Regions from separate parts of the Sphingobacterium sp. NGMCC 1.201703 genome, predicted to be linked through region 1. Evidence: riboswitches for the same ligand, from Rfam matches in the RefSeq annotation. Region 1 holds a riboswitch; each other region holds the start of a gene.
What was found. A riboswitch is a leader RNA that binds a small molecule or an ion and turns the genes downstream of it on or off. The one in region 1 is predicted to bind thiamine pyrophosphate.

Region 2: it holds a riboswitch for thiamine pyrophosphate, as region 1 does, so the genes downstream of both, ACK8HY_RS06555 (Crp/Fnr family transcriptional regulator) here and thiM (hydroxyethylthiazole kinase) in region 1, are expected to answer to the same signal.
Region 3: it holds a riboswitch for thiamine pyrophosphate, as region 1 does, so the genes downstream of both, thiS (sulfur carrier protein ThiS) here and thiM (hydroxyethylthiazole kinase) in region 1, are expected to answer to the same signal.
Region 4: it holds a riboswitch for thiamine pyrophosphate, as region 1 does, so the genes downstream of both, ACK8HY_RS19305 (TonB-dependent receptor) here and thiM (hydroxyethylthiazole kinase) in region 1, are expected to answer to the same signal.

The regions. Positions count from the first base shown of each region.
Region 1 is NZ_JBLOHD010000001.1:691,660-696,830, reverse strand. Features, by position in the region: gene ACK8HY_RS02720 (hypothetical protein) at 1-1,144, shown strand, start outside; gene ACK8HY_RS02715 (VanW family protein) at 1,197-2,039, shown strand; TPP riboswitch at 2,214-2,306, shown strand; gene thiM (hydroxyethylthiazole kinase) at 2,386-3,189, shown strand; gene thiE (thiamine phosphate synthase) at 3,179-3,811, shown strand; gene thiD (bifunctional hydroxymethylpyrimidine kinase/phosphomethylpyrimidine kinase) at 3,808-4,650, shown strand; gene tenA (thiaminase II) at 4,634-5,171, shown strand, end outside.
Region 2 is NZ_JBLOHD010000002.1:285,954-291,124, reverse strand. Features, by position in the region: gene ACK8HY_RS06560 (SusC/RagA family TonB-linked outer membrane protein) at 1-1,005, opposite strand, end outside; TPP riboswitch at 1,574-1,667, shown strand; gene ACK8HY_RS06555 (Crp/Fnr family transcriptional regulator) at 1,871-2,488, shown strand; gene ACK8HY_RS06550 (MBL fold metallo-hydrolase) at 2,542-3,222, shown strand; gene ACK8HY_RS06545 (hypothetical protein) at 3,292-4,245, opposite strand; gene ACK8HY_RS06540 (hypothetical protein) at 4,866-5,171, opposite strand, start outside.
Region 3 is NZ_JBLOHD010000001.1:1,118,398-1,123,568, reverse strand. Features, by position in the region: gene ACK8HY_RS04625 (family 78 glycoside hydrolase catalytic domain) at 399-3,038, opposite strand; TPP riboswitch at 3,273-3,368, shown strand; gene thiS (sulfur carrier protein ThiS) at 3,429-3,635, shown strand; gene thiC (phosphomethylpyrimidine synthase ThiC) at 3,678-5,171, shown strand, end outside.
Region 4 is NZ_JBLOHD010000010.1:150,591-155,761, reverse strand. Features, by position in the region: gene ACK8HY_RS19320 (lipopolysaccharide biosynthesis protein) at 1-600, opposite strand, end outside; gene ACK8HY_RS19315 (acylphosphatase) at 607-888, opposite strand; gene ACK8HY_RS19310 (amidohydrolase family protein) at 926-2,101, opposite strand; TPP riboswitch at 2,333-2,458, shown strand; gene ACK8HY_RS19305 (TonB-dependent receptor) at 2,513-4,948, shown strand; gene dtd (D-aminoacyl-tRNA deacylase) at 5,084-5,171, shown strand, end outside.

The DNA.
Region 1 (5,171 bases):
CCAAGCGATCCTGTTCGTTACCAATGAATCCGATAAATCAACGGATTTCGCGATGCGTCTCCATGATCAAAAGGCAAATGAAATTATTAGACAGGTTCCCTATAGTACCACCAGACTCCTGGTCTCAAAAACAGATGCCCAAAAATTTACTTTTGTTGTCAACAAGCGTAAGTGGACAGTGGATGTACCGACCCTCAAACAACGAAATGCCATGATCCTGTTTGATGGTCAGAGCAGACCGAAAGTGATCTATGACAGTCAAAGCTATCTCCAGGCAGCAAAGCCTATATTGACAAATACTAAGCAGACAAGTACAGCTCAAAAAGCGCTTAAATACGATGCGAAACTATTCTTCGATTCAATAGCTGCTATTCCGTTTAAACCCTCCAGGCAATATGCTGCCGCCATCATTTCGCGGTCCAATCTTCCGATCTACTCCACGCAGAAAAAAGGCAAATATGACGGAACTTATATTTCGCAGACCTTTACAGGGGAGAACCTCGAAAAACCCAGCGGCATTATAACAACCGTTTATCAGCAAGGCAAAGAACTCTCGGCAAACAATTTGTCTAATGGGGTCAATTTTTACAGCAAATATTTTTACAACAAATGGGGATTAATCGATTCGATACAACAGCTTCAAGATAGCAAATGGTCCTCTAGTACAATTTATCAATACTTACCGCGCGCTATTCTCATTACCGATCCTGAACGGCAAACCGCCTCCATCCATCATTTAAATGATCAATATCAAGTGATCAGGGAGGAGTCCATCCACTTCGTTTACCAACGCATGCATTGGGTCGACCACCGTTACAATGAAAATGGGCAGCTTGTTGAGGAAGTTTCAGGGCTAAATGACGCTATCGAAAAACGTACATTGTATTATTATGAGAACCCAAAAGCAGACAATTTCTCTTCGTGGCAGGCATTTGACACGGCGGGAAAGCTCACTGCCGAATCCAAAATAGCTGTGCAAGGCAACGAAAGCACTTACCTGTTTTATCGTGATGGTACATTGGAATTGAAAATAGTATCAAAAGACCTGGGCAACCACCAATACGAGAGCACCGTATTTGACAAACAGGATAAAATTACCTCTAAAACAATACAAACAAAGGAAAGTTCCTCCAATTTTCAATAATTTAAACGCGCAAACTGAAATAGGAGGAAGCAATACACATTATTCGTCATTAGTGAAAGAACGGAAATTAATAAGTCAACGTCACCCTTTACTGTATTTTCTCGCTGTTTGGGCGAGAAGGACACAAAGAAAAGCCATTTGGTTATTGGATAATAAAAAGTACACAAAAACCAAATCTACAACAGCGCTGCAGTATCGCATCAAAAAACACCAGTCTGTTTTATTAAAAAAGCTGGGGGAAAACAATATGCAGCTGCAGATCAATAAAGTGACCAATCTAAAGATTGCAGCAAAGCAGATCAATGGTGTACTGATCCACCCCGGCGAAACTTTTTCATTCTGTAAACTAGTCGGTCAACCCACACGAAAAAAGGGCTATCTTCCAGGGATGGAATTGTCTTTTGGTGAAGCCCGGGCAGGTATCGGTGGTGGAATCTGCCAGATCTCCAACCTGATCCATTGGCTTGTTATCCATAGCCCACTGACAGTCACGGAGCGTTATCACCATTCTTTTGATCCGTTTCCCGATGATGGGCGTGTATTACCTTTCGGAAGCGGTGCAACAGTGTTTTACAATTATCGGGACTATCAATTTACCAACAATACACCCTATACGTTTCAGATTAATCTTTGGTTTACCGAAAAATGTCTTGAAGGTGAGCTCCGGATCGATCAGGAGCTCGATTTTGCCTATCACGTCATTGAAAAAGAGCATCAATTCCTTAAGATAGGTGATCAATTCTATCGAAAAAATGAAATCTGGCGGGAAAAATTCCTGAAATTTCAGGGTGGAAAGGTTGTTGATACGGAACTCCTGACGAAAAATTTTGCCCGCGTCACTTATAGCCCACCTGACTACACGGAATTGCCAACTGAAGATAATAAAAGTTTCTAGCAATTAAGCTAACTACGAAAGATCATTTTGACATCATCCTCTGCTCATTGTCGGCTCAATCTATTTCCCTACTCATACTGAAAATGTCGGTCAAATCGCTCGCAGTCATTTTTACTATTCCGGGACCGAATAAAAACAGGGGTTATAAAAAGTCCTTTTTTTTGTCTAAATTTGATATGGCTTTGGGGGTATTCTGTATAGAATTGAGATAGTCCCTTCGAACCTGATTCGGTTTATACCGGCGTAGGGAAAAGCAACCGCTTAGGTATATTGAAATATACCGGACAGCCCATCTGTCTCATTTCTTCCTGTCAAAGCCACGTACAAACATAGCGAACAAAAAGGAATGGAAGATTTAATTATCGATCTGTTAGCACAGGTCAGACGACAAAAACCACTTGTACATAATATTACGAATTTGGTGGTGATGAATAGCACCGCCAATGCGCTCCTTGCTCTTGGAGCTTCCCCAGTCATGGTTCACAGTCCATCCGAAGTGCGCGAGGTTGTTGACCTTGCCCAGTCATTGGTCCTCAACATCGGCACATTGAGTGAACTTACCGCCGAGTCCATGCTTGTAGCGGCAGAACATGCCAATAACATTGGCCGCCCTTGGGTGTTGGATCCAGTAGGCGCGGGAATATCCGCTTTTCGCAATGACTTACTGGCAAATCTCCTGGAGTTAAAGCCCACTGTGATACGGGGAAATGCATCAGAGATCATGAGCCTCTACAATTTCAACGAGGTCAATACCAAAGGTGTAGACAGCACTGCAGACAGCAAAGCTGCTATTGGCTTTGGTAAAGCATTACAAGAACAATTAGGATCTATCATCTGCATCTCCGGAAAGGTAGACTATATCCTGTCCGAACAGCATACCGCAGAGGTACACAATGGACACCCCTTGATGACCCAGGTTACCGGACTCGGTTGTAGCGCGACGGCACTCATCGGCGCATTTTTAGCAGTCACAGACCATCCTTTTGAAGCCGCGACCGCCGGTGTCTCCCTTTTGAGCTTAGCAGGTGAACTGGCAACAGCGCGATCCGCTGGTCCGGGTTCCTTACAGATGCATCTCTATGATGAGCTCTATCTGCTGAATGAAGAGCGTATCCGGATGCATCTCAACTTGAAGCATTATGGCAATTAATCCTCTATTTCCTTACCCCTTGTATCTGGTGATCTCCGAACGGGACTGCTACCCAAACCCTTGGCTCCATGTTGCCGAAGAAGCCATAATCGGCGGTGTGGATATTATTCAGTTGCGCGAAAAGAACGAAACGCCGACAGGCTTTCTGGAAAAAGCCAAGAAGCTAAAAAAGCTTACCGATCGTTACGGAATCCCTTTAATCATCAATGATGCCGTGGATATTGCGATTGAAATCGAGGCCTGGGGGGTGCATGTCGGACAAAATGATCGTCAACCTCTAGCAATAAGGGAAAAATACGGACATCGTCTTCAAATTGGCTGGTCGCTGGAAGTTCGGATACAACTTGACAGCAAACAGATGGCCGCTGTAGACCACCTTGGTATAAGCCCAATTTTTCCAACAAAAACAAAAACAGACACCATTACAACCTGGGGAATCAGTGGACTGGCTGAGTTACGTGATCTAACTGAAAAGCCCTTGATCGCCATCGGAGGCATGAACCTGGATACCAGCACAAGTGCCTGGCTGGCTGGCGCAGATTCCATTGCGGTCGTCTCGGCAATTTGCCAAAGTAAAAATCCAAGAAAGCATAGCGCCCAATTAAAGGAATTATTAACATGAACATAACGAAAAAATATACAGTGCCCACTGTACTGAGCATAGCGGGGTTTGATGGCAGTGGCGGAGCCGGTATCCAAGCCGATACGAAAACTATATCAGCCATTGGATGTTATGCCATGAACGTCTTAACGGCATTACCCGTGCAGAACACGCAAGGGGTACGAAATATTTACGAGATACCGACCCAAGCAGTACGTGAGCAATTGGATGCGATCTTCGATGATATTTATCCCGATGCGATCAAAATCGGGATGGTTCACACGGTTGAACTTGTCGAACTGATCAGCAGCTATTTGAAGGAATACCGTGGAACAATTGTCTTTGACCCCGTGATGGTGTCGACAAGTGGTCACAAGTTAATCCATGATGATACAATTCAAGCTTGTGTTGATCTACTTTTTCCAAAAGCCTCGGTTATCACGCCCAACCTGGATGAAGTCAGTGTACTTGTCGGAAGGACTATAGCTAAGGTCGAAGAAATGGAAAAAGCGGGCATTGAACTTCTTGAAAAAGGATGTCAGTCAGTGCTTATTAAAGGCGGACACCTTCAAAGTAGCGAGCTTACCTCTCTCCTCTTTCAGCAAAACGCATCAGCATTGGTATTTAAATCACAAAAAATTGACAGCAAAAATACACATGGATCCGGCTGCTCTCTTTCTTCCGCAATAGCGAGCCAATTAGCGCAGCAATTTCCCCTTGCTGAGGCCGTCGCTACCGCTTTAGATTATGTCCATGAGGCAATCAAAGGAAGCAAAGATCTCGTTATCGGCAAAGGAAATGGGCCACTTAATCATTTCCACAACCCTATTAAACTTATTTTTCATGAAATGGAGCGATAAAGCCTGGAATGCTATAAGACCAATTTATGCTGATATCCTAGCCATGCCTTTTATTTCCGAACTGAGCAATGGCAGTCTACCGCTGGACAAATTTCAATTTTATATGCGTCAGGATGCTTTCTATCTGGAGGAATTTGGACGTGTTTTAGCTTTCATAGGTGCAAAGAGTGCAGACAATCAACAAGCCCTGGATTATTTTGAATTTGGACGCAATGCCCTTATCGTCGAAAAAGCGCTCCATGAAAACTATTTTAAAGAATTTGGTCTGGACCCGGAAGACGACAACAAGATAGAACCCGTTTGTCACCATTACGTACACTTTTTAAAAAGTGTAGCTGCCTTTGAACCTATTGAAGTCGCTATGGCCGCGACTTTACCCTGCTTTTGGATTTATAAAGAAGTTGGCGACCACATCGTTTCGATCGCCAGTGGTGACCACAACCCCTATTCCAAATGGATCGAAACCTATAGTGGTGAGGACTTTGCCGAGGGTGTGAACAAAGCCAAAAATTACGTCGATC
Region 2 (5,171 bases), on a different contig from region 1:
TATCCCCTTGTTGCTGGTGTTGGCATAGGAGAAATAATTCTGTATGCGATTGGTTCCACCGCTCAGCGCCAGGGTATTGATAAAGGTTGTACCAGTATTGTAGAAATCTTTTACAGGATCAGCAAAATTACCTTTTTCACCCCAGCTTTCCTCGCTGGAAGGGGTGGTCTGTCCATAGCGGTATTGCAATTTGGGCAGGTAAAATGCTTTGTCAGCCGTGAATCCACTGGAGAGGTCAATTTTCAGATTTCCTTCGGCACCCTTTTTTGTGGTGATCATAATGGCACCATTAGCCCCTTGGCTACCGTACAATGCCGATGCAGACGCACCCTTCAATACGTTGATGGCGGCGATGTCATCCGCATTTAAGGTGCTCAGGATATCCCCACGGTCGGTACCTCCGCCAAAGGCGCCTGAGTTGCCACTACCGTCTGTATTTGTGATTGGGAGACCGTCAATAACATACAAAGGCTGGTTGTTGCGGTTTGATTTAAATCCGCGTAGTACAATGTTTACGGATCCGCCCATACCCGATGAACTGCGATTGATCTGCACACCCGAGACTTTACCGGTCAGGTTGTTCATGGGATTGACATCTTTCACCTTGGTCAGTTCGTCACCTTTTACGACCTGCGTCGAGTAGGTCAGGCTCTTGGCTTTACGCTGAATACCCAGCGCAGTGACCACGACAGTCTCTAGGGCAGACGATTTGCTTGTCATTTTGATGGTGATGTCGCTTTCTTGTGCCGTTACGGTACGTCTTGCATCTTCATAACCCACCAGTGTAACCAGTAGTTTGACTGCGCCCTGCGGTACATTTAATGTAAATTTCCCCTGATCGTCGGTGGAGGTTCCGATGGAGGTAGATTCTAGCCGGATCGTTGCACCTCCCAAGGGGGCATTGGTGGCGAGGTCCACAAGGCTTCCTTTTAGCATGCGTTGTTGACCATGGGCCAGTGGGACGATCACTAGCCATAGAAGTAAAAAAGACAGAATTTTACTCATAATCATGTAATTAAAAATTGGTTAAAAATAATGTTTGACCCAAGTAGATGAAGATCCAAACGCCGACAAGCCGAATCAACTTTAGCATTGTTTATATAAATGTAAAGGAAAAGTTACGAAATAAAAAGACTTTTTTTTAAAATTTTTATAGGAATGTAATTGTCTGATAATTAGTTGTATATGTGGTTTTGAAATAAGTGGTTACTATCGAATGAGCTGGCAAGGGAGTAAAGAGAGCCTATATTTGCGTGAAATTGGCTCCATCCGACGATAGTCTGGGAACAAGGAGTGTGCTTACGTATCTCAGTCGATATACCAAAGCGTCTTTTGTGAGTCGTCACATTCGATTTTAGCTATAGATTTAACTAATGGCTTTATCGATATCCTGATGTCATACAATCAGGAAAAGCTCCAAGAGCTTTTGCGACAACTTCTATTCTTAGAAAAAAAGGAATTACATCAGTTCCATTTTAAAGAATAATATAACCTTCACCAACACTAGGTTGAAAAACGTTTAAATTATTTAACATAGCTAAAACTAAAAACCGCTAGCTGTTGTCCTATTATTGGAAGCATTTAGGGGTGGTTTGAAAAAATCTGAGAATATACCCATAGCACCTGATCCAGGTAATGCTGGCGAAGGAAAAATGTTTCCTGGGGCTTTGGTTAAGACCAAGGCCCTTTTTTTATCGTTTCATTACCAACGTTTAAGCAAACCTAATGTTTCATGCATAACGAAGGCTTTCGGGTAGGAAGGTCGTTGCGGTATAATTTTTAACGATCGGTGTGGATTCCATTGCCTGACTATTCCCAAATTAAGAAATATATGTACATTTAAATGTGAAAATACGACTAGACAGTCAAAATGAAATTAAAAGAACGGAAAGATAGTCCAATGACTGACACACTCAAAAAATACCTGTCCTTAACCGGAGCCCTTACAGACGAGGAGATCAACTTTTCTGCGGATTTCTTCAAACCTATCAGCTTGAAGAAAGGTGATTTTTTTATTAAAGAGGGTGATACCTGCCGTTATATTGGATTTATTGTCCGAGGTGCTGTAAAGGCATATGCTATTGACAAAGAAGGAAAAGAAAATATAACCTGCTTCAAGTTTGAAAATGAATTTGCCACCTCATTTTCGGAATTTGTGGCGCAGGAAAAATCCAGAAGGAGTATCAGGGTGATCGAAGATAGCATCATCTATGGGATAAGCCATCCCGACTATCTGAATCTGCTTGGTCAGGTTACCGCCTGGAACAATATTATAAAATCGGTGATAGCGCGGGAGTATAGCCAAAAGGAGCTTTACCTGCTGAATTACAACAATCGGTCGGCTTTGGATAAATACCGTCATGTCTTGACGAACGAACCGATGCTCATCCGGCGTGTAGCCACACAAGATCTAGCATCGTACCTAGGTATTACGCAACGTTCGCTTACCCGGGCCAAGGGGCAATTGCACCGATCCAAGGAATTATAGGACAAATGTCCTTATGCCGTCCGGATCAGCGATGTAGATTTGCACAAAAAAATATGTTACGTCACATCGCTCCCGAGGTGGTTCAGATTTCACTGATGCCTCGAAACAGTATCAACTGCTATATTATCGAAGGTGTATTGGTCGACTCCGGAATACGGAGTTCGTATGCCACTGTCAAGAAAGCGCTCGAGGAACTACCCGTTTATCAACATGTCCTGACACACGCACATGCAGATCATCAAGGCTGTAGCGATCAGCTATGTGATGAATTCGCAATACCCCTGCTCTGCCATCCCAACGAAGTGTTTCGGGCTGAAACGGGTATGGTTACCAAAGCCTATCCAAGACCGCAACATTGGATTGCAAAACTTCAACAAAAGTATTGGGCAGGTCAGGGACATAAAGTCCAACGGACAATTGTTGAAAACGACATGATCGGAAACTTTCGGGTCATTGAGACACCCGGACATTCAGCAGGTCATATCTCTTTATTCCGAGAGCGGGATGGTGTACTGATCATCGGAGATGCGGCAGTCAATATGAACCTGCTCACGACGGCAGTCGGACTACGGCTGCCGCCAGGTCTATTCACCACGGATCAGCAACGCAATATCCAATCGCTACAGAAGCTGGCCAAACTGAAGCCTGCCATCATCTGTTTCGGCCATGGACCGGTCATGATCAATAAAAGCGGGACGTTTGAGCAATTTGTGGCTAAATGCAGCGAGCTTTAATACCAATGGAGGAACATCCTTCTTCCAGACCAGCTTTACGCTGGATGACCATACCTTGAATGGCTTCTCTCATCTCTTTGCCTGAGTGACTGTTTTGATTTCATCTAACTTGATTTTGTAGGTGTGATAAAACGGAACGAAACTATTCGTTAACGTTTCATTTAGGAACTCAAGTTCGCCGTCAAAATAGTTAAAGATTTGAGGGATATAATTGGGGTTGTCAACGATAAAGCGATCTGTATTTTTTAAAAATTCATTTTCTAATTCAATTTCAATATTGATATTGACAATATTTTTGAGTTGATAAAGCCCCAAAAGAAATATTGGAACGGATTTATTCAAATTAGCATCTCGGTACCAGCCCGAGGATAGCCATTGGCATCTATTATACAACTGTTCCATTTCCGCAAAGTTAGTTTTGCATAGCTTGTCATCTTCTGTCGTCAATCCGTATAGATATTGTAAGAGAGCCCTATCAAATTTTGATGAAACTTCACCAATAAATTTTGAATATTGTTCGAGGGTCAGCGTTTTTAAATCGGGATTGGTCAAAATTGTTCTGAGTAAGTTCCCGCTCAATAGAAGCGTTGTATCATAAAATACATTCGTATTAAAGCCTAAAGACTTGGGATATTCTATATCCCGCAGTGCAATATCATTATTGATTAGACTTTCGACTACGTTCCAGTCATTAGCTCCGGGAATATACGCCCTTTGGAGAGACCTTAACCGCGAATAAGTAAATACGCCATTTAACAAATGACTATAATCGTTTTGAACGATAGCATGATAAATTGACACATTTAATATCGCCAGTATTGCATCATTGTTAAGGTTCATAAAAAACAATTCTTCGATGGACAGTTTATGATACTGTCTTCCCCAGGCATTAGAATTAAACAAATCTCGATAACCATTCCCTGATGCAATCCGAACTCGATTTAATGATTTTTTTAACGATTGCTGTATCTCATCAAAATTTTGATAGATCGCATTACTAAAATTCTTTTCAATCTTTTTCATTGGTCAAATTATCTATAGATGTTTCGACGTTTCACTCAAATGTTCCATTTCACTTCTTTTATTATCCAGTTCCAATGAAATAGCAACGATACATCATTAGAACTGATCGAAAGTATAGGACCTCAATTAAATATATACGATAATTCTGGGATATTCTGACACGATTTATTATTCGCCCTTGATGGCTTTATATTTGTCTACCTGACAGGGGATGACGTACGGCACCAATACCCGAATTCGCAAGTCTTCATTTTTAACCCAGCTGTAAAGACCAAGGCATCACATTCAATTTATACAGTCGGGCAGAACTATGCAAAACGGTTATACTAGTAATAATGTTTATTTTAAAAGATAAATAAAAGATCTATAGTTGGTTGCGATGAGAGATTCAAATCAAATTGTATATTAACCTACCGCCAAGTAATATGTTTGAATTTTCCATGTAGACTGATTTCTAAATAGCGGCACTGAGCATGCAAAATCTAGGCATTATATTAATTAATCAAGGGTATTATCCAAAAGAGCTTATGAAGAAAATATTATTATTAAATACACTGTTGTTTCCATTGATAGGGGCGGCTCAATTACAGACAGTATTTTAAAGATCGAATGATTTAAAACTAGTTACGTTTTTTGACAGATTCATCTATAAGTTTCAATAGATGATCAACAGTTTTAGCTACTTCTTCTTTCCGCACCACCAATGTCTTTTTTTCTAGACCAGAAGGAAGCGAAATCCTGCCATTAAACTCAGGAAAAAACAAATTAATTTTTTCCTGATCCATTTTATTGAAATTAAAAAAAGTCCATTTTTTTGGTTCGCCTTCTTTTAGTGCTAATAAGTTAGCTGAAGTGATTACCATTTTGTCTTTTTCCGGCGTAGACATTACCAATACCTGGGGAATAAAGCAATAGGCTATGCTATC
Region 3 (5,171 bases), 430 kb from region 1:
AAGAACTAAAATTAACTATCGTAAATAAAAACCTCCTTTAATAGGTAAAATAAAGTATAACTGGCTCACAAATGGGATATCGTCCTTAATAGGCTTTGCTTTTGCTAAAAAAGAGCGGCTGACAATCCATTTATACGTGGACTGTTCACTGGTTAATGATCACCTTTCTTCGGATCAAATTCGGATCATATTCGCTAACAGCCAGACAGGTGGCTGAGCCAGAGCAGACCTGAGGCAGATTCGATGCAGAAATTGTTTGGGTAAAACCGGCCACCGATCTGCAGCAATATTGGTCAGTACCGCAAACGATCCGAATAAGGTCCGAAGATAATAGCAAGAAAAGCCCCGCCAATGACAACCATATCCAGTAGAAAAAAATAGGATGTAAACCAGGCCTATTATTTTAATTCCAAATCCATTTGATATTTCCCTGCTTCCAACTGGACTGCACCGCTACTGCGGATATTCGCTGGCGGATAAAAGGTTGCCGTCGCATTCGCCGGTATCTCGACAGTGTATTCGATTTTGTTTCCATTTACTCGCCAACTGGACACAATTTTACCATAAGGCGATTGATAAGAAATCGAGGATTCCTTGAGCTCCTTCGGGAAAATAGGTTTTAACAAGACATGTTTAAAGCCAGCCTGTGTTGGATCTGGCAGGATACCGCCAATGGATTTAAAAAACCAGCCGCCGATCTCGCCAAACATCATATGGTTATCCGAAATATCCCGCGTCGCCTGTAGGTCCCAATTTTCAAGCAAGGTGGTTGCACCATTGACAATCCACCAGCCCCAGGAGGGATAAGTATCCTGTACGGCGACTTTATACGCCGTCTCGCCGTAACCATTATCCTTCAATGCATTCAGCAGTGCTTTAGCCCCAAGTACACCAACATCCAAATGAAAATTGGTCTCTTCTACCCGCTTATTTAAGTTGGCTGCAACTTTGGCTTTCATCGCCTCGGGTACCAGGCCCCAATATAAGGGTACACTTAACTCGGTCTGTGTCCCTGTACTGTAGATCCCTGTTGTGGTATCCAAAAATTTCGTATTGATCGCGTCTTTGATCTTCTGGCTCAATCGTTCATATTTCTGCTGATCACCGGTCTTTCCAAACATTTTTGCGGCCGCGGCTAAGATCGTCGCATCCACATAAAAGTACACCGACGAAGTTAGCTCAAGATTAGATTGCGATTTGACGGGTACCCAATCTCCACGACCAAAGGTGGTCAGTCCATTCGGACTAATTCCGTCCACGTAATCCACATAACGCTTGATATTGTCATAACATTCTGCCAGTAACTTTGCATCACCGTAAAACAAATAGGTCTGCCAGGGAATAATGGCGATGGTACTTGTCCAATCCAAGCCATTTGCCGTACCATATCCCCAGCCGCCGGTCGGAATGATATCGGGCAACACGCCGTTTTCCTGCTGCTCATCCCGATGATCCGCCATCCATTTCTCATAAACGGTAATCCCGTCAAAATTATAATAGGCGGTTTCAATTGCGAGGTGCCCATCCCCCGTCCAACCATTTTTCTCCCGTTGTGGGCAGTCCGTGGGATAACCCATCAAGTTGGACAGGTAGGCGTTGTTAGTCGCTTCCCACAACCCATTGATCAACGAAGAAGAGGTTTTCAGCTGGCCAATGGGCCGTACATCACTATGCATAAAATAAGCCGTAACAGCCGATTCATCCACTGCAATTGGTTCACTGCTGCTCAGCTCAACATAACGGAAGCCCTTATAGCCAAATTTCGCCATAAATTCATCCATTTTCCTGCCACTCAGTGTCAGGATATCGGTCTGAAAGGGTTCCAGATCTTTGTTTCCACGGTAATATACATCAATATTGGACTGATCCAAGCGGCCATTTGCCTGCACGCGTTCGCCATGCTTGATTTTGACCACCGTCCCGGCTTTCCCAGCGATCTTGATCTTCGTTACACCAGCCATATTTTGCCCCATATCAAAGACATAGGTCCTGTCATCGATTTTTTTTATTAATTTCGGTTTATACGATCTGACCAGCCGTATCGGTACCATCTGCTGGGAGACGATATTTGCGGAAGGTGGTTTCCGATACTGCACTGCATGCCATTCTGAATCATCAAAGGCTGCTGTATCCCATCCTGGCATTTCCAGACGGGCATCATAATGTTCACCGGTATAAATATTATTGTAGCGGATCGGTCCTGCCGCAGTCTTCCAGGTTTGGTCTGAACTTACTGTTTCTTCAGTACCGTCCTCATAGACAATACGCAAATCCAAACAAAATGTCGGACGATCCCGCCAGGGTGCCTTGTCAAAATTCCATACCGCCAGGGCTTGATGGTTATACCAGCCGTTTCCCAAAACAATAGCGAGGACATTGTCGCCCTGCTGAAGCTGTCCGGTCACATCTTCCACCAGATACAATGTGCGTTTATCAAACCGAGTATACATGGGATCAAGGCGGTGATCGCCGATTCGCTTGCCATTTATGGACAGCTCATAAAGTCCTGCTGCCGCAATATAGGCCCGGGCCGACTTGATTGCTTTGGCTGCTTTAAAAGCCTTTCTGAAATAAGGGGCCGCCTGTTCGTGAATGTCCTGCTTATCATTGATCCATTTTCCCTTCCAGTTCTGCATCCCCATCATCCCTGTTTCGAACGAGGCGATGGAGGATGTGCTTGGCTTTCCATTTTTGTCCCAGACAAGGACTCTCCAAAAATATTTTGTCTGCGGTTCCAAAGTCGATCCATCATACTGAACCAAGATGTCGGAATTAGACTGCTTTCCACTATTCCAAATACGGGATTTATTTTTCACTAGGGCTGTTGAATCCCTGTCTACCAAGATTTGATAAGCAGATTGCTTTGCGCCCTGTCGCTTATCATCCAGCTGCCAGCTTAAACGGGGATTTAATTTGTCTACACCCAAGGGGTTCTCCAAATGTTCGCATCGGAGTGCAATAGGTACACATTCTTTTTGCTGCTGTGCATGCAATAACGTCCCCATGCTCAGCATGATCATCAGTAAAGTCTTCCTCATATTTCGTAGATACATGTTGACCTCTTGTGTTTCCCACGATGAAAATAGAATGCGTTTCCTAAGAAATCAGGGATGAATTCAGCAGGTTTACAAAAGGACGTTAAATTGTTTTAGTTGATTTAAAAACGAATATATCAAATATTTTCAACATAATAAACAGCCTTGTCTTATTGCAACAGTATTTAAAATTAACAGGGATGTTTTGGATTTTTCATCAAAATAGTCCTATATTAGTTGCGACTTTAGGGGTGTCTGCATATGCGGGCTGAGATTTTACCCTTATAACCTGATCCAGATCATACTGGCGTAGGGAAAAGTAAGCTGTCTACAGGATACATTACCGTATCTTATTGTAGCCATTCCTAAAGTTTTACCAAAAAAATAAAAGGAATGGAACTTACAATCAATCATCAAATCCGATTTTTCGACCCCGCGCCAAATTCGCTAGCCGATCTTTTACAGGTTGAACTTTCCGGTAAAACACAAGGTGTCGCTGTAGCCGTCAATAACCAGGTTATTCCCAAAGACGATTGGCCAAACACATCCCTACGTGCCAGTGACCAGATTCTACTTATTACCGCTACGCAAGGTGGTTAACCATCTTTGGAACTTATTCAATATACCTAATTTCTCCTTAACATGACATCAGAAAAAATCACACAGACCGCTTTTCCAAACTCAACCAAAGTTTTTGTTCCTGGAACACTCTATCCCATTCAGGTCGCCATGCGCCAGATTTCGTTGAGCCCTACCAAATTAAGCAATGGACAGATCGAAGTCAACCCGCCAATCACCATTTATGATACCTCAGGTCCCTATACAGATGGAACCCAGGAAATTGATATTCGTAAGGGACTTCCCCGGCTACGGGAACAATGGATCCTAGACCGTGGTGATGTGCACCAGCTGGACGGTATCAGTTCGCGGTACGGACAAGAACGCCTAGCAGATACAAGCTTAGATGAGCTTCGTTTTGCCTACAGCCATAAGCCGAAAGTTGCGGCACCGGGAAAAAATGTAACGCAATTGCATTATGCCAGAAAAGGTATCATTACGCCGGAAATGGAATATGTCGCCATTCGTGAAAATCAACGTATAGCCCAACTAGCCGACAGTACACCCGGAATGGATCATCAGCATCCCGGGGAGAACTTCGGCGCCCGGACAGCTGGAAAATATATTACACCGGAATTTGTCCGGGAGGAAATTGCTGCCGGTAGAGCTATTATACCCAATAATATCAATCATCCCGAGAGCGAACCGATGATTATCGGCCGTAATTTTCTGGTAAAAATCAATGCCAACATCGGCAATAGCGCCGTCAGCTCCAGCATCGAAGAAGAAGTCGAAAAAGCAGTATGGGCCTGCCGCTGGGGCGCCGATACCATCATGGATCTGTCTACAGGCAAAAATATCCACGAAACCCGCGAATGGATTATTCGCAACTCACCCGTGCCGATCGGTACTGTTCCGATTTATCAGGCGCTTGAAAAGGTGAAAGGTGTTGCCGAAGATCTCACCTGGGAAATATTTCGGGACACGCTGATTGAGCAGGCGGAACAGGGAGTTTCCTATTTCACGATCCATGCCGGTGTTCTCTTGCGCTATATTCACCTAACCGCAAAACGCGTGACCGGCATTGTGTCAAGGGGTGGCTCCATTATGGCTAAATGGTGTCTATTCCATCATCAGGAAAACTTTCTCTATACCCATTTTGACGAAATCTGTCAGATCATGAAGCAGTATGATGTTGCTTTTTCACTGGGTGACGGTCTGCGCCCCGGTGCTATCGCAGATGCCAATGATGCAGCCCAATTTGCCGAACTGGAAACCTTGGGGGAATTGACAAAAATTGCCTGGAAACACGATGTACAAGTGATGATCGAGGGACCGGGCCACGTGCCGATGCAATTGATCAAAGAAAATATGGAAAAACAGCTGGAATGTTGTGACGAAGCTCCATTTTATACGTTAGGGCCACTGACCACCGATATCGCGCCAGGATATGACCATATCACCTCGGCGATCGGCGCGGCAATGATCGGTTGGTATGGCTGTGCCATGCTCTGTTATGTCACACCCAAAGAACATCTTGGCCTGCCCAATAAAAAAGATGTGAAAGATGGCGTGATT
Region 4 (5,171 bases), on a different contig from region 1:
ACCTATCCAACCTTCTTTAAACCATGTTCCGGCAAAATCCGCCCAAAAGCTGTACTGATGCACCCAATCAGGCAAGAAATAAATAAAAAACAGGTTTGAAATCACGGTAATACCAATATTGACGAATTTCAATGCACTGTATTTATACGGCCTACCCTCCGCACGCAGCTTTGTAAACGGCACAACTGCCAGCGCATCCGCAACAAGGATAAAAGCAAAATACTTGATGTACTGTTCATATAAATCCACATCAGCACCATCAGCAAACCATGCCGCAATAGGCCGTGTAAACACAAAAACAGATAACAGTAGAATGCCTGAGCTAACTAAAGTAACAAAGAAACTGTTATTGTAAACCTTATTCTTATCTTGTGGTTCGACTTTTTGCAGATAGCGAAAATAGGTCGTTTCCATACCAAATGCCAATACAGCATTCAACATAGACATCCAAGCATAAAAATTAGAATAGATACCATAGACCGCCGCATCTTTAAATTTGCGGAGATAAAGAGGCGTCATCAAAAACCCTATCATCCGCGAAACAATAGTAGTTACGCCATAGATGACGGTATCACTGAGAAATTTCTTAATTGCTGACACTAGGCTTTAGGATTGAACTCTTTTAATCACTTCAAAATTAGAAAAGCCTTTCAGTTCGCCTTCCTTAACTTCAACAGCTTCAACATTTGCATCCTCCGGACCTTCCTGGCAGAAGTCCAACAATGAATCAAGTGCAAAATCATCACCCTCCGCCTCGATATAGACAGATCCATCCTTTTGATTGAGTACAAAGCCTTTTACACCAACCTGATCTGCAACGGCTTTGGCCGTCAACCGAAAAAAGACTCCCTGTACTTTACCCTTTATTGAAATATTCAAATGTTTCATAAGAGCAAAAGTACAGAAGTTTTTGTGGAATTAAATACTATGCTAAGCGTTTGGTTTTAACTTTATCTGTCAAACGCATGTGTTCCATACCTTGGAGAAGCACAATGCCCGGCTTTTTGCCTACTTCCAGCGATCCATACTCGTCCTGGATGTTCAATGCAATAGCCCCATTGATCGTCGCCCATTGAATAGTTTGCAGAAAGTCCAAATCCTCGAAATGTTCATGCAACACCTTCAATTCCTCCAATACCGAAAGTGTGTCATTCGATGCTAAACTGTCTGTTCCAATCACCAGCGGCTGCCCTGCGTTTATAAAATTGTGAATCTTTGGTAAAGCTCCTTCGATATATAAATTTGCTTTTGGACACAAACACCACACAACATCCCGATCCATACGCTCCACAAAATCCAAATCTTTTAGTGATGTATACGTATTATGAACTAACAACAACTTATTCGGATAAGGTAGATAAGGCAAATAAGACTGTATGGAATTCCGGGCTTGCGCTTTAATGGAATCCGCACTTTTACCAATGCTTTTATAAAAATCCAAAAATTCACCCGTTTTGTATCTAAATAACTTATTCTCCTCGTCACTCTCCTGGTTATGGATACTTATAATATTGGTCTCTGCTACTGCTTTTTTGAATTTCTTGAAGAGCGCTTTTGAACAGGAATAGGGTGCATGTGGCGTAATAGATACATGACCATTCCTGAATTCCTGAGTCAACGATTTAGCCTCCTTTAATTTAAAATCAGCTTCTTCAGGCTCAACACCAATGACCTCCACAAATGTATGATAAAGTATTTGCGATGCTTCTTTCAGGGTAGAAGAATTATCAGTATTTGCATGGTCACCTACCGCAACAATACCATTTTCATACATCTCCCTATCTGCTTTTGCCATCGCGTCATCCATTTTCTTCATGGAAGCATTACGTGATGTCATTACTTGACTCAGGAAGTTTGGTAGCCCGGTACCTCTCGGTACTACGCCTTTCATATGTGACAATTCAAGATGACAATGGGCATTGATAAAACCTGGAATAATTACGCCCTCATACCTTTCGATTTTGGCTTTTTCAGTCAAAGTAAATGACGCTGGGTCATAAATACCCTGGATTGTACCCTCCTCATCTACCGCAACAATACCATCTTTTATAGGCATCGAAGTAATCGGTAGAATATAATTTGCGCTTAAATATTTTAACATTTTATCTCCTCACTCTCAAATTAGTAATTAAAAATTTTTGACCGATATGAATACATACTAACAGTAGAAAATTCTTTGGCAAGGTACCTAAAAAGAACAATAAATACCAAAAACAAGCCTAAACGTAAAACTTTAAACCATGAAGAAATTTTAACAGATTTTTAACAAGAATGGCTTTTTGTCAAAAAACAGGCTATGCTATACCATTCCAATTTTAATTTATATATTCGCACCGTCGAATAGGGGTGCCTTGTTTTGTCAGAAACACAAATAAAGGCTGAGATTATACCCAACAGATTAAATTCTGTGCACCTGATCCAGGTAATGCTGGCGGAGGGAGAGGTTAGTTAAATAGAACGATCGTAGTGACCCCTTTCTATGATTTGTTTAACTTAAACAAAATACATCAACATGATCAAATTTTTGATTTGTAGCGCTTTAGCTACCACTTTATGTCAAATTGTTGTTGCTCAGCACAATTTGACGATTAAGACTGTAGACAAGAGCACACTAAGGCCCCTACAAAATGCATCCCTATCCATCGATGGACAGACTTCTTTTACAGCCAAATCCGACAAAGAAGGCCTGATCAAACTATATAATATCGAAAAAGGAAAGCACACTATTCAAGTTTCATTTGTAGGATATCAGACCCTGACCCAAAACCTGAACGTCGATCGCGATCTGGTCTTAACGCTTCAACTGAATCCGAAAACAATTCGTACCGAAGAAGTACTTGTCGTATCTACGAGAGCTAAGAAGAACGCTCCAACGACATTTAAGAATATCTCAAAAGAAGAGATTTCACGGAATAATCTGGGGCAGGATATCCCCTACCTCTTGAATCAGACACCTTCTGTCCAGGTAAACTCCGATGCAGGAGCTGGTATAGGCTATACAAATATGACAATCCGGGGTTCGGATAATCAACGTATCAATGTGACCTTAAACGGTATTCCACTAAATGATGCTGAAAGCATGGGCTCATTCTTCGTGAATTTGCCTGATTTCGCCTCTTCAACAGAAAGCATCCAGGTACAGCGAGGTATCGGAACTTCGACAAACGGGGCGGGTTCGTTCGGCGCTTCGCTGAATATTCAGTCCAATACTTTAGCCGAACAACCCTATGCTGAACTTAACAATTCCTTTGGCTCTTACAGCACATGGAAAAATACGGTAAAGCTCGGGACTGGTTTGATCAACGACAAATTTGCTTTCAATGCACGGTTATCTAGAATCAGCAGTAATGGGTATATTGAAAGAGGCTCCTCAGATCTACAATCCTTTTATATCGATGGCGGCTACTATGGCAAGAAACATATTCTAAAAGGGATCGTATTCTGGGGAAAAGAAAAAACATATCAGGCCTGGAACGGGGTGCCAGAACCATTGATTACTGGTGACAGATCCCGTATGGACGACTATGCGGATTATGGACTTGAAATAGCGGGAAAAGAAAAAGAGCGTTTTATGAATGCCGGAAGAAACTATAATCTATATAACTATAAAAACCAAACGGACAACTATACCCAGAAGCATCATCAGATTCACTACACCAATATCCTCAGTGATAAGCTCACACTGAATACGGCCCTACATTACACGAGAGGCTATGGCTACTATGAAGAGTTTAGACAAGCTGACAAACTCAGCAAATATGGGCTTCCAGATGTTATTATAGGTAAAGATACCATTAAAAAAACAGATCTAATCCGCAGAAGATGGTTAGATAATTATTTCTACGGCATGACCTACGCCTTGAATTACAAACCTAACGATCAACTTGAAATTATATGGGGGGGTGCTTACAACCAATATAAAGGTAAACATTATGGAGAAGTAATCTGGGCTCAATATGCTTCGACAGGATTTATAGATGACAAATATTACTTTGGAAAATCGCAGAAAAACGACTTTAGCAATTTTCTAAAAGTGGATTACAAATTGGATAAATGGATCCTAATGGCGGATGTACAGTACAGAAATGTAGACTACAAGATGTACGGCGACGATGATAAGGTTAAAAACTATAACTACCACCCAAAATTTAATTTTTTAAATCCCAAAGCCGGGGCAACCTATCTGTTAAATGACCATGCCAATATCTATGCTTCATACGCTTTTGCGCAAAAAGAACCCGTCCGCAAGGATTTCATTGAGAAAAACAGCAAGCTTCCAGATCCAACTCCAGAAAAAATGCAGGACATTGAAGTCGGATATAGATTCAGCAATACCAAATTCAATATTGGATTGAATGGATATGGCATGTTTTATAAAGATCAATTAATTCCAACTGGTGCAATCAGTGATACGGGCGCCCCTATCCGTCAAAATGTGAAAGATAGCTATCGAATCGGATTGGAATTTGATGGAGCGTGGAACATCAATAAACAATTGAACTGGAAGGCTACCGCTACTGTCAGCCAAAACAAGATTAAAAATTTTGAGGAAGTCATCGGCGACCTCATAATTACTTACCCAAAGACCGATATCGCCCTGTCTCCAAATACAATTATATCCAGCAACTTCTCCTATAGTCCTATTGAACCACTGACATTCTCATTGCTATCAAAATATGTAGGAAGACAATATCTTGATAATTCATCCGCAAAAGAAAGGAGCATCTCTTCCTATTTTGTCAACAATTTGTTAGCAAACTATAGTTTTACGGCTTTAGGCATCAAAAACATCAGTGCGACTTTACAGGTCAACAACATACTCAACGAAAAGTACGAAACGAATGGTTACACCTTTGGCTGGATGGAAGGCGATACCAGAAAATATTATAATTTCTACTTCCCACAGGCGCCTACCAACTTTATGTTGGGCCTAAACATGAAATTTTAACAATTAAAGCCCTATATAGAAGAAACCTCCTTTGCTGAAATAGCGAAGGAGGTTTTCTATTTTGGCACCAATAAATACGAGATTGGATCTTGTTTGACAATTGGAATTTTTACCTTTGGTTTTATACTTTTCATTATGCGCGCAGTAATACAACGGGTAAAACACGCTTCCTGTACCGTCGATGAGCAGATCACAGGGCAAATTCAAAAAGGTTTAGTGATCC